Regions from separate parts of the Salinarimonas sp. genome, predicted to be linked through region 3. Evidence: predicted binding sites of a transcription regulator. Region 3 holds the regulator's gene; each other region holds the start of a gene.

Region 1 (4,372 bases), 1.4 Mb from region 3:
GGAGCTCCAGCACGCCATCGACTACCTGGATCACGCGCCCGCCGGCTTCTTCTCCGTCGAGCCCGACGGCTCCGTCGCCTACATGAACGCGACGCTCGCCGCCTGGCTCGATCACGACCTCGCCAAGGTCGGCTCCGGCGGCCTCGCGCTCGACGACATGGTGCCCGGCGACGTGGCGACGCTGCTCGCGTCCGTCGACGGCGCGCCGGGCGAGGTGCGCACCGAGAGCTTCGACATCGACATGCTGCGGCGCGGCGGGCAGGCGCTGCCGGCGCGCCTCTACCACCGGGTCGCCTTCGGCATGGACGGCGAGCGCGGCGCCTCCCGCACCCTCGTGCTGAACCGCTCCGCCGGCGAGGAGAGCTCGGCCGACGCCCAGCGGGCGGCGGAGGTGCGCTTCGCGCGCTTCTTCAACAATACCCCCATCGCGATCGCGACGCTCGGGCGCGACGGGCGCATCCTGCGCGCCAACGCCCCCTTCGTGCGGCTGTTCGGGACGATGCCCCGCGCCGAGCCCGGGGGCGAGGAGCCGAGCCTGCTCGACCGCGTGCTCGAGCGCGACCGCGAGGCGCTCGCCGGCGCTCTCGACGCGGCCGGCGAATCCCGCGCGGCCGAGCCCGTGGAGATCACGGTCGCCGGTCCGAGCGAGCGGTCCGCCCGGATCTGGACGAGCCCCGTGAGCGAGAGCGACGGGGAGGGCGAGGCGGCGATCGTCTACGCGCTCGAGACCACCGAGCAGCGCCAGCTCGAGACGCAGTTCGCCCAGGCGCAGAAGATGCAGGCCGTGGGCCAGCTCGCCGGCGGCGTCGCGCACGACTTCAACAACGTGCTCCAGGCCATCATCGGCTACTCGGACCTGCTTCTGGCGAACCATCGGCCGACCGATCCCGCCTTCCAGGACATCATGCAGATCAAGCAGAACGCGAACCGGGCCGCGAGCCTGGTGCGGCAGCTGCTCGCCTTCTCGCGGCGCCAGACGCTGCGGCCGGAGGTGCTCGATCTCGGCGAGACCATGTCCGACCTGACGATGCTGCTCAAGCGCCTCTTGGGCGAGCGCGTGGAGCTCGACCTGCGCCACGGGCGCGACCTGTGGCCGATCAAGGCGGACGTGCACCAGCTCGAGCAGGTGGTCATCAACCTCGCCGTCAACGCCCGCGACGCCATGCCCGACGGCGGCCGGCTCACCATCCGCACGGCCAACGTCGCCGCCGAGGAGGCCGGCCGGCTCGAGCGCCGAGGCATGCCGGCGGCGGACTACGTGCTCATCGAGGTCGCCGACACCGGCACCGGCATCCCGCCCGCGGTGATCGACAAGATCTTCGAGCCCTTCTTCACCACCAAGGAGATCGGCAAGGGCACCGGGCTCGGCCTCTCGACCGTGTTCGGCATCGTCAAGCAGTCGAACGGCTTCGTCTACGTCGATTCGAAGCCGGGGGAGGGCGCGTCCTTCAAGGTCTACCTGCCGCGCCACGTGCAGACCTCCGCCGAGGTCGCCGCCGAGCGCCTGGACGTCTACAAGCGCCCCGCCGCCGACCTCACGGGCCAGGGCGTCGTCCTCCTCGTCGAGGACGAGGACCCCGTGCGGGCCGTCAACGCCCGCGCCCTCACCGCCCGCGGCTACACCGTGCTCGAGGCGGCCTCGGGCGTCGAGGCGCTCGAGGTGATCGAGGAGGCGGAGACGCCGGTCGACCTCGTCGTCTCCGACGTGGTGATGCCCGAGATGGACGGGCCCTCGCTCCTGCGCGAATTGCGCAAGACCCGTCCCGACCTCAAGGTCGTGTTCGTCTCCGGCTACGCCGAGGACGCCTTCAAGAAGAACCTGCCCGAGGGCGAGGACTTCGCCTTCCTGCCCAAGCCCTTCACCTTGAAGCAGCTGGTCGAGACGGTGAAGGAGACGATGGCGCGCTGACGGGCGGCCGGCGGGCTCCCGGCGGCGGCCTGCGCGCAAGCGTCGCGGCGGACGCCTTTCCTGTGGATGCGGGAGGCGGCGAGACGCGCGGGACCGCGTCGCGCCCCGCCCTCCCGGACCTTGCCTGTGCGCAAGCGGCGAGCCCGAAACGCGCGCGCGGGCCCGGCCTCGCGCCGGCGCGGAGCGCGCCCGCGCATGAACGGGCCTTTCTCGTTCTCATTTCGTTTTAGTGCTTGCATGGGGGAACAAATCGGGTACTTTGGTGGTGTCGACGCCGCGTTGAGATTCGTCTCCACCCCGTGCAATAAGGGATTCGCGATATGGCTCAGACCTCGCTGAGGCTGGTGGAAGGTTCCTCCATGGACAAGGACAAGACGAAGGCGCTCGACGCGGCGCTCTCCCAGATCGAGCGCGCCTTCGGCAAGGGCTCGATCATGCGGATGGGCAAGAACCAGCAGCCCGTCGAGATCGAGACCGTCTCCACGGGCTCGCTCGGGCTCGACGTCGCGCTCGGCGTCGGCGGCCTGCCGCGCGGGCGGATCGTCGAGATCTACGGGCCCGAATCCTCGGGCAAGACGACGCTCGCGCTCCACACGATCGCCGAGGCGCAGAAGAAGGGCGGCGTGTGCGCCTTCGTCGACGCCGAGCACGCGCTCGATCCGGTCTATGCGAGGAAGCTCGGCGTCAATCTCGACGACCTGCTGATCTCCCAGCCGGACACCGGCGAGCAGGCGCTCGAGATCACCGACACGCTGGTGCGCTCCGGCGCGGTGGACGTGCTCGTGGTCGATTCGGTGGCGGCGCTCACGCCGCGCGCGGAGATCGAGGGCGAGATGGGCGAGGTGCAGCCGGGGCTGCAGGCGCGCCTGATGTCGCAGGCCCTGCGCAAGCTCACGGGCTCGATCTCGCGCTCGAAGACCATGGTGATCTTCATCAACCAGATCCGCATGAAGATCGGCGTCATGTACGGCTCGCCCGAGACCACGACGGGCGGCAACGCGCTCAAGTTCTACGCCTCGGTGCGCCTCGACATCCGCCGCACCTCGACGCTCAAGGACCGCGACGAGGCGATCGGCAACCAGGTGCGCGTCAAGGTCGTCAAGAACAAGGTCGCCCCGCCGTTCAAGCAGGTCGAGTTCGACATCATGTACGGCGAGGGGATCTCCAAGGTCGGCGAGCTGCTCGATCTCGGGGTGAAGGGCGGCATCGTCGAGAAGTCCGGCGCCTGGTTCTCCTACGACAGCCAGCGGCTCGGTCAGGGCCGGGAGAACGCCAAGACCTTCCTGAAGGACAATCCCGACGTCGCCCAGCGCATCGAGACCGCCATCCGCCAGAATTCCGGCGTGCTCGCCGATCGCATCCTGGACGAGGCGACGCCGACGGCGGAGGATCTCGACGAGGGCGAGGCCTGATCGCGGCGCGCGCTCCAGGGCGGAGCGCGCGGCCGGGGCATCCGGAGCGGGCGCGTCGGCCGCGACGGCCTGAGGCCGCTGCGTGAGGCCGCTCGGTCGGCCCTGCCGGTCGCCCGCCGCCGGTCGCCGGTCAGCTTCCGGGCAACGCGTCCTCGAGCAGGTCGAGCGCATCGGCCACCGTGCGCAGGCGCACCATGGAGCGGCCGAGGTCGCCGTAGCGCACGACGCGGTGACGCGTCTCGCCGCCGCGCCTCGCGCAGGCGAGGTGGACGAGGCCCACCGGCTTCTCGGCCGAGCCGCCGCCGGGTCCGGCGATCCCCGTGACGGACACCGCGACGTCGGCGCGCGAGGCCGCGAGCGCACCCTCGGCCATGGCGCGCGCCGTCGCCTCGCTCACGGCGCCGTGCGCGAGGAGGGTGTCGGCCGACACGCCGAGGCATTCGCTCTTCGCCTCGTTGGAATAGGTCACGAAGCCGCGCTCCACCACCGAGGACGAGCCCGGGATATCGGTGAGCAGCCCTGCGATCAGCCCGCCCGTGCAGCTTTCGGCGGTCGCGATCGTCAGCCCCGCGGTCTTGTAGGCGTCGAGCAGCGCGGTGGCGCGATCGCGCATCTCGTCGGGAAAGATCACGCCGCGTCCTCCGGAAGCCGTATGGTCGCCGCCGCCTGCGCCGCGAGCCCCTCCTGGCGGCCGGTGAAGCCGAGCTTCTCCGTCGTCGTGGCCTTGATCGAGACGCGCGAGACCGGAACGTCGGCGGCGCGCGCGATCGCCTCGCGCATGGCCTCGCGATGCGCGCCGACCTTCGGCGCTTCCGCCAGGATCGTCACGTCGAGGAGGTCGATCACGCCGCCGCGGGCGCGCACGCGCTCGGCGGCGAAAGCGAGAAACCGGTCGGAGGAGGCGCTCTTCCAGCGGGGATCGGAGGGCGGGAAATGGGTGCCGATGTCGCCCTCCGCGAGAGCGCCGAGCAGGGCGTCGGTCAGGGCGTGCAGCGCGACGTCTCCGTCCGAATGGGCGAGCACGCCCCGCTCGTGGGCGATGCGCACGCCG
Region 2 (4,372 bases), 2.2 Mb from region 3:
GCGAAGCGGGCGAGGAAGGCGTCGTAGAGGCGCGCGTGGACGTAGATGCGGTTCGCGGCGAGGCAGTCCTGGCCGGAGGTCGCGAACTTGGCGTCCAGGGCGATTTCGACGGCGCGGTCGAGATCGGCGTCCTCGAACACGACGAGCGGCGCATGGCCGCCGAGCTCCATGACGAGGTGCTTCATCGTCGGCGCGCAGCGCGCGGCGACGAGACGGCCGATCTCGGTGGACCCGGTGAAGCTGAGCGCGCCGACCCGAACATCGTCGGCGAGCGCGCCGACGATCGTCTCGGCGTCGCCGGTGACGACGTTGAGGACGCCCGCCGGCAGGCCCGCGCGCTCGGCGAGCTCGGCGAGCGCAAGCGCCGAGAACGGCGTGTGGTGCGAGGGATGCGCGACGACCGTGCAGCCGGCCGCGAGGGCCGCTGCGGCCTTTCGGGTGAGCATGGCGGAGGGGAAGTTCCAGGGCGTGATCAGCGCGGCGACGCCGATCGGCTCGCGGGTGACGAGGCTCTGCGCGCCCGGCAGATGGCTCGCCGATGTCTCGGCGCCGACGCGCGTCGCCTCCTCGGCATACCAGGCGACGAAGGAGGCCCCGTAGGCGATCTCGCCCCGGGCCTCGGCCAGAGGCTTGCCCTGCTCGAGCGTCATCAGCAGCGCGAGGTCCTCCGCGGCGGCGAGGATCGCGGCGTGCCAGGCGCGAAGACGCTCGGCGCGCTCCTGCGGCAGGAGCGCCGCCCAGCCGGCCTGCGCGCGCGCGGCCGCGTCGACGGCGCGCGCGGTCTCGTGCGCATCGAGGGCCGTCACCCAGCCGAGCCCGGCGCCGCTCGCCGGATCGGTGACGGCGAAACCGGCGCCGGCCTCCCCCGCGACCCAGCGGCCGTCGACATAGGAGAGCTCGCGCAGGAGCCGCTTGTCGGCGAGACGCGCGAGCGCGGGATGGCGATCGGGGCGCGAGACGTGCGCGGTCATGGGCGGGCCTCCAGCGAAACGACGTTGCGGAAGGCTACGCCGCGCGCGCGGAGAGGGAGGCCTTTTTCCGCGGCGACGGCGGAGACTTGGTCCGTCCGAGGCGCGGGCGGGAGAGATTCTCTCCGGGCGCCCGGCGCGGCGGGCGGGCCGCGCCCGGGCTCTGCCGACAGGAACCAGCGGCGTCACCCGCTCGTCCTCCTCCCTCGCGGAGCGTGCTCGGTCAACGCGATGGCGGGCCTCAGATGTCGAGATCGATCGTCTCGGCGAAGGCGGCGCGCTCGGAGATGAAGGCGAAGCGCGCTTCCGGCTTGTTGCCCATCAGCCGCTCGATGGCGTCCGACGTCGCCTCGCGGTCGTCGGCGACGATGGCGACGCGCAGGAGCCGGCGCTTGTCCGGATGCATCGTCGTCTCCTTGAGCTGCGCCGGCATCATCTCGCCCAGGCCCTTGAAGCGGCTCACCTCCACCTTGGCGTTGGCCTTGAACGCGCTCTTCGTCAGCCGCTCGCGCTCGGCCTCGTCGGCGGCGTAGACCGACTTCGCGCCGTGGGTGAGCTTGTAGAGCGGCGGGACCGCCAGATAGAGATGGCCGTTGTCGATCAGCCGCGGCATCTGCCGGTAGAAGAAGGTGATCAGCAGCGAGGCGATGTGGGCGCCGTCGACGTCGGCGTCCGTCATGATGACGACCTTCTCGTAGCGCAGGTCGTCGTCGCGATAATTCGCCCCGGTGCCGCAGCCTAGCGCCTGGATCAGGTCGGCGAGCTGCTGGTTCGCCGCGAGCTTGTCGCGCCCGGCGGAAGCCACGTTGAGGATCTTGCCGCGCAGCGGCAGCACCGCCTGGGTCTGCCGGTCGCGGGCCTGCTTGGCCGAGCCGCCGGCCGAATCGCCCTCGACGATGAAGAGCTCCGAGCCCGCCGCCCCCGCCCGGGTGCAGTCGGCGAGCTTGCCCGGAAGCCGCAGCTTGCGCGTCGCGGACTTGCGGGCGACCTCCTTCTCCTGGCGCCGCCGCAGCCTCTCCTCGGCGCGGTCGACGACCCAGTCGAGGAGCTTGCCGGCCTGCGCGGGAGAGGCGGCGAGCCAATGGTCGAAGGCGTCGCGCACCGCGCTCTCGACGATGCGCGAGGCCTCGAGCGTCGCGAGCTTGTCCTTGGTCTGCCCCTGGAACTCGGGCTCGCGGATGAAGACCGAGAGCATGGCGGCGCAGGTGACCATGACGTCGTCCGCCGTCACCGCGCTCATGCGCTTCGTCTGGTTGACGCGCTCGGCGTGCTCGCGCAGGCCCCGCAGCAGCGCGATGCGCAACCCGGACTCGTGCGTGCCGCCCTCCGGCGTCGGGATCGTGTTGCAATAGGAGGAGGAGAAGCCGTCCTCGCCGGTGGCGAGCCAGGCCACCGCCCATTCGAGCGAGCCGTGGCCGCCGGGTCTCGAGACCTTTCCGGCGAAAATCTGGTCGACGACCAGGTCCTTGCCCTCGATCTCGGCCTGAAGATAGTCCCTCAAGCCGTTGGGAAACTTGAACGTCGCCTCCTCGGTGAAGCCTTCCCCCGGCACCACCAGCGAGGCGTCGCAACGCCAGCGGATCTCGACGCCGCCGAAGAGGTAGGACTTGGAGCGCGCCATCTTGAACAGGCGCAGCGGCGAGAACTTCACCTGCGGGCCGAAGATCTCCGGGTCCGGCTTGAAGCGCACTCGCGTTCCGCGGCGGTTGTGCACCCGGCCGACCGTCTCCAGCGGGCCGAGCGGCAGGCCGCGGGAATAGACCTGGCGGTAGAGCGTCTGCCCGCGGGCGACCTCGACCTCGAGCCGCTCGGAGAGCGCGTTGACCACCGAGACGCCGACCCCGTGCAGGCCGCCGGAGGTCTCGTAGACCTTCGAATCGAACTTGCCGCCCGCATGCAGCGTGGTGAGGATCACCTCGAGCGCGGACTTGCCGGGGAACTTGGGGTGCGGGTCCACCGGGATGCCGCGGCCGTTGTCGGTGACGGTGAGGAAGCCGTCGGCGCCGAGCTCCACCTCGATGAAGCTCGCATGGCCCGCCACGGCCTCGTCCATGGAGTTGTCGATCACCTCGGCGAAGAGATGGTGGAGCGCCTTCTCGTCGGTGCCGCCGATATACATGCCGGGGCGCCGGCGCACGGGCTCGAGCCCCTCCAGCACCTCGATGGCGGAGGCGTCGTAGCCGGCCTCCCCGATCGCGCCGGTCGCCTTCTCCGCCGCGCGCGCGCCGCGCTTGGCCGGCGCCTGCTGCTGCGCCTCCAGCTTGCGCGCCGCACCGCCTTCGAAGAGATCGTCCCCGTTCGCCATGCCCACTCCGTCCCGACCGACCCGAATCGCACCCCGCCCGCAAACGGGACGCCACCCGCCTCTATACGAGAACAAATCACAAACCGCAAAAGCCGAATGCGCGCCGGGCGCTCTCGCCACGGGTTCTCCACAGATAGGGCGGGAACGCCGGGATCGCATCCGGCGTTCGGGCTGCGCTTCCACATGGAGGAAGCGTGATTGGGAGTATCCCCCGATGAAGCGTCATTCGTTCACCACCGCCTGCGCGCTCTCCGCGCTCCTCCTCGCGGGGCCCGCGCTGGCGCAGTCCGGCACGTCCGGCGCGTCCGACCAGCCGTCCTCCGCGACGGAGACGATGCAGGTGATGCCGCCGGCTCCCGAGGGGAGCACGACCGGCCAGGCGCAGACCGGCGAGCCGGCCGGCGAGCCGCAGCCGATCCAGGCCGAGACCGACACCACGTCCGAGCCGGTCGAGGTCCAGGTCGAGACCGTCGAGGCCGACACGCAACCCATGGGCGGCGACGTCGAGCTCCAGGGAGGCTTCATCGCCCGCCAGGGCCAGAACCACCTCATGGCCTCCGAGCTGATGGACGCCGAGGTGCGCACCGCCGGCGACGAGGATCTCGGCTCGGTGGAGGACATGCTCGTCACCGCCGACGGGCGGATCCTCGGCGTCGTCGTGGGGGTCGGCGGCTTTCTCGGCATCGGCGAGAAGCGCGTCGCGATCCCCAGCGAGGCGATCGAGGTGATCTTCGAGGGCGAGGCCGAGGCGACCGAGGAAGCCGGCGCGACGCAGCCGCCCGCCGCGCAGACCGGCCGGGGCCTCGCCATGACCGGCGGGACCGACATCCGGCACATCCTCGTCGACTATACACGCGAGGAGCTCCAGCAGGCCCCGGACTTCGCCCGCCTCGACCAGCAGGGCCGGGCCGAGGGTCAGGCGGAGACCGAAGCCGAGGTCGAGACCCCGACGCAGCCCGTCGAGGCCACCGGCGCCACGCCGCCGCCTGCCGAGGACGACACGGCCCCCGCCCAGCCGCAGTGACGCTCGGGAGAGGAAGGGGCGCGGTCGCGAGGAGGCATCCCCTCGTGCACCGCGCCTTCCCCTCGCCGGCGGCGG
Region 3 (4,372 bases):
GGTCAAGGCCGCCGACAAAGGCATGCGCATCGAGGGCGTGCGGCTCCTCGAGAAGACCGGGGGCCGCTCCGGGACCTACCGGGCCGACGGCTAGGGGAGGGGGCGCGTCGTGAGCCTGCTCCCCGTCGCCGAGGCCCGCGCCCGCATCATCGCCGCCGCCGGCGCAGCCCTTCCCGCCGAGCGCCTGCCGCTCGAGGCCTGCTTCGGCCGCACGCTGGCCGAGGACGTGGTCGCGACCCGCACGCAGCCGCCCTTCGCCGCCTCCGCCATGGACGGCTGGGCGGTGCGCGCCGCCGACGTGGCCACGGCGCCCGTCGAGCTCGCCATCGTCGGCGAGAGCGCGGCGGGCCGGCGCTTCTCCGGGCGGGTGGGGGCCGGGGAGGCCGTGCGCATCTTCACCGGCGCACCGCTGCCCGACGGCGCCGACACGATCGTCATCCAGGAGAATGCGCAGCCTCTCGAGAACGGACGCGTGCGCGTCCTGGAGAGCGCGGCCGCGGGCCGGTTCGTGCGCCCGCGCGGGCTCGACTTCGCCGAGGGCGACGTGCTGATCCCCGCCGGGCGCGCGCTCGACCCGCGCGCCCTGGCGCTCGCGGCCGCGATGAACCATCCCGCGCTGCCCGTGCGCCGTCGCCCGAAGGTCGCGCTGATCGCCACCGGCGACGAGCTCGTCATGCCCGGCGAGGAGCCGGGCCCGGACCAGATCGTCGCCTCGAACCTCGTCGCGCTGGCCGCCCTGGTGGAGGCTGCCGGCGGCGCGGCGCTGCCGCTCGGCATCGCGCGCGACACGAAGCCGGCGATCGGCGAGAAGCTCGCGGCCGCCCGCGCCGCCGGTGCGGACATCCTGGTGACGCTCGGCGGCGCCTCGGTCGGCGCGCACGACCTCGTGCAGGAGACCCTGCGCGAGGCGGGCATGGATCTCGGCTTCTGGAAGATCGCCATGCGCCCGGGCAAGCCGCTGATGCACGGCACGCTCGACGGCACGCTGTTCCTCGGGCTGCCGGGGAACCCGGTCTCGTCGATGGTCTGCGGGCTCCTGTTCCTGCGCCCGGCGATCCGCGCCCTGCTCGGCGACCCCGCGGCCGGGCGCCTGCCGAGCGAATCGGCCGTGCTGGGGAGCGCGATCGGCGAGAACGACGGCCGCGAGGATTACGTGCGCGCCGCCCTCGCCCCGCGGCCCGGCGCGCTGCCGGAGGCGACGCCCTTTCCCGTTCAGGATTCGTCGATGCTCGGCGTGCTCGCCCGGGCCGAGGCGCTCATCGTCCGGCCGGTGCGGGACCCCGCGCGGGAGGTCGGCGAGGTCGTGGAGATCGTGCGGCTCGCCGGAATGATGTGAGCGAAGGGCCGGGCGTTCATCCTGGCGCGACGACTCGCCGCTGCGGGGGTTGCGGAACGCATGGGGAACGGGTATAAGTTCCGCGTTTGTTTTCCGGGAGATCGTATCGGCGATTCGGCCGGCGGTCGCGGAAGGCTCCAAGAGGCTCCAAGACGGGGTGCCCATGCTCACGCGCAAACAGCACGAACTGCTTCGCTTCATCCACGAGCGGGTGCGGGAGACCGGCGTCCCGCCCTCTTTCGACGAGATGAAGGACGCACTCGATCTCAAGTCCAAGTCCGGCATTCACCGGCTGATCACCGCGCTCGAGGAGCGGGGCTTCATCCGCCGCCTGCCGAACCGCGCCCGCGCGCTCGAGGTGGTGCGCCTGCCCGAAGGGCTCGGCGTCTCCGCGCCGCGTGGCCGCTTCAATCCCTCCGTCGTCGAGGGCGGGCTCGCGGCGAAGCCGAAGGCCGCGCCGCCGCCGGTTCTCTCCGACGAGGAGCGCGGCGTGCAGATCCCGGTCATGGGCCGCATCGCAGCCGGCGTGCCGATCTCGGCGATCCAGTCGCAGAGCCATTCGATCACGGTCTCGCCGGACATGATCGCCTCGGGCGAGCATTTCGCGCTGGAGGTACGCGGCGATTCGATGATCGAGGCCGGCATCCTGGACGGCGACATCGTCGTCGTCCGCCGCCAGGACGTCGCCAATACGGGGGACATCATCGTCGCCCTGATCGACGACGAGGAGGCGACCCTCAAGCGCTTCCGCCGCCGCGGCTCCTCCATCGCGCTCGAGGCGGCGAACCCCGCCTACGAGACGCGGGTGCTGGGCCCCGACCGCGTGAAGATCCAGGGCAAGCTGGTGAGCCTGTTCCGGCGGTACTGAGCGACGCGTAGACGGGGCGCTGTCGCCATCTCCCCGCAGGGGAGGTGGGCCGCGGCGCAGCCGCGGACCGGAGGGGATGCGCCAGTCGATCTGCAAACGCCCGCGCAATCGCGCCGAAACACGCCTTTCTCAACGAGGCGATCTGCGCGTAGAGACCTGCGCGCGACGGCGAACGAGACGGGCGAGGACACAGATGGCATTCGAGGGAACGACGAGCGCGAACGGGATCTGGCATGCGCGGGGCGGGGAGGGCGAGGAGCTCGTCGTGCTCCTCCACGGGCTCGCCGCCAACGCGGCGGTTTTCGCCGGACTCGCGCCCCTCGCCGCGGCGAGCGGGCGGCGCTGGCTCGCGCCGGACTTCCGCGGCCACGGGCGCTCCGTCATGCACGGCCCCTACGGATACGGCGTCCACGCGGCCGACATCGCCCTTCTTCTCGACGGTGAGAACCCGGAAAAGACGATCGTTCTCGGCCATTCCTTCGGCGGGGTGATCGGCGCGCTCCTCGGCTCCGGCCTCTACGGCCCGCCGCCCGCGCGCGTCGTCGGGCTGGGCGTCAAGCTCGACTGGTCGGCCGACGAGGAGGACGGCGCACGCAGGCTCGCCGCCAAGCCGCCGAAGCTCTTCGCCGCGCGCGGCGAGGCCACGGAGCACGCCCTCAAGATCGCCGGCCTCGCCGGTCTCGTCGACCCCGGCTCCGAGACCGCCGCCCACGGCGTCCTCGAGCGCGAGGGCGGCTTCGCGGCGGCCTTCGACCCGGCCGCCTTCGGGGCGGTCGGCCCCTCGATCGATGCGCTCATGCGCGGCTGCCGCGCGCCGCTGGCGCTCGCCGCCGGCGAGCGGGATCCGATGGTCTCGCGCGAGGCGATGACGCGCACCGATCCGGGCGCGGTCGTCCTGCCCGATCTCGGCCACAACGCCCATGTCGAGGCGCCGGACGTCGTGATGCGGCTGCTCTGAGCGGCTGCGGCCCTTCGACTCGGGCCTGTGGACCGGGGGGCTCGCGGCCTTGCCGCGACCGTCCCGCCATGGAACAACCGGGAGCGAGGCGCGCCGCCTGGAGTGCGCCCGGTCCCCGCTCCCGCCAAGGCCGATGCTCGATCTCGCCGCGCGCGTTCCCGTGCCTCCCGAACCCGAGACGCCCCGCGCCGTGCTCGACGTCGCTCGCTCGCTCACCGGCCGTCCCTGGCGCGAGCGGCTCGAGTCCCGCACGGTCCTCGTGGCGCAGGCCATCGCCCAGGCCCACGGCCTGCCCGACACGCTCGCCCGCGTCCTCGCCGGGCGGGAGGTGACGCTCGAGGCCGCGCCGGGCTTCCTCGCCCCGAAGCTGCGCGACCTGATGCCGGACCCGAGCGCCCTCCTCGACATGGACGCCGCCGCGGAACGCCTCTCCCGCGCCGTCGTCCGCGGGGAGCGCGTCGCGATCTTCGGAGACTACGACGTCGACGGCGCCTGCTCGGCGGCCCTGCTCGCGGGCTTCCTCGAGCGCGTCGGCGTGACCACGCGCATCCACATCCCCGACCGCATCACCGAGGGCTACGGTCCCAACGTCGAGGCGATCCGCACCCTCGCCGCCGAGGGCGCGACCCTGCTCGTCGCGGTGGATTGCGGCACGGCGAGCCACGAGCCCTTCGCCGAGGCGGCGCGCCTCGGCCTCGACGTCGTCGTCCTCGACCATCACCAGGCCCCGGAGACGCTGCCCGCCGTCGCGGCTCTGGTGAACCCGAACCGGCAGGACGACCTCTCCGGCCTCGGCCACCTGTGCGCCGCTGGCGTCGTCTTCCTCACCCTCGTCGCCCTCGCCCGCGTGCTGCGCGCCGCGCCCGGCGTCGCGCAGCCCCTGCCGAACCTGCTCGACGATCTCGACCTCGTGGCGCTCGCCACCATCGCCGACGTCGTCCCGCTCACGGGCCTCAACCGCGCCTTCGTGCGCCAGGGCCTCGTCGTCATGCGCGGGCGCGGGCGCCCGGGACTGGCGGCCCTGTTCGACGCCGCCGGGCTCACCGCGGCGCCGGAGGCGTGGCATCTCGGCTACCTGATCGGCCCACGCATCAACGCCGGCGGACGCATCGGCGACGCCTCGCTCGGCGCGCGGCTCCTCGGCTGCGCCGACCCGCTCGCCGCCGCGCGCATGGCCGAGGCGCTAGACCGCCTCAACCGCGAGCGCCAG

The links. Region 3 encodes LexA, which represses DNA repair genes until DNA is damaged. Its sites were predicted from a motif close to TGTTCNNNNTGTGTTCNG; they were not measured.
Region 1: the regulator LexA is predicted to act here: its motif matches at 2,151-2,168, upstream of recA (recombinase RecA).
Region 2: the regulator LexA is predicted to act here: its motif matches at 3,341-3,358, upstream of parE (DNA topoisomerase IV subunit B).

The regions. Positions count from the first base shown of each region.
Region 1 covers NZ_CP157794.1:2,249,273-2,253,644, forward strand. The annotation lists gene cckA (cell cycle histidine kinase CckA) at 1-1,909, shown strand, start outside; gene recA (recombinase RecA) at 2,230-3,321, shown strand; gene ABL310_RS10425 (nicotinamide-nucleotide amidohydrolase family protein) at 3,452-3,934, opposite strand; gene ABL310_RS10430 (bifunctional 2-C-methyl-D-erythritol 4-phosphate cytidylyltransferase/2-C-methyl-D-erythritol 2,4-cyclodiphosphate synthase) at 3,949-4,372, opposite strand, start outside.
Region 2 covers NZ_CP157794.1:3,009,043-3,013,414, forward strand. The annotation lists gene ABL310_RS13960 (NAD-dependent succinate-semialdehyde dehydrogenase) at 1-971, opposite strand, end outside; gene parE (DNA topoisomerase IV subunit B) at 1,210-3,273, opposite strand; gene ABL310_RS13970 (PRC-barrel domain-containing protein) at 3,488-4,297, shown strand.
Region 3 covers NZ_CP157794.1:842,543-846,914, forward strand. The annotation lists gene moaC (cyclic pyranopterin monophosphate synthase MoaC) at 1-94, shown strand, start outside; gene glp (gephyrin-like molybdotransferase Glp) at 110-1,336, shown strand; gene lexA (transcriptional repressor LexA) at 1,500-2,204, shown strand; gene ABL310_RS03905 (alpha/beta fold hydrolase) at 2,398-3,162, shown strand; gene recJ (single-stranded-DNA-specific exonuclease RecJ) at 3,296-4,372, shown strand, end outside.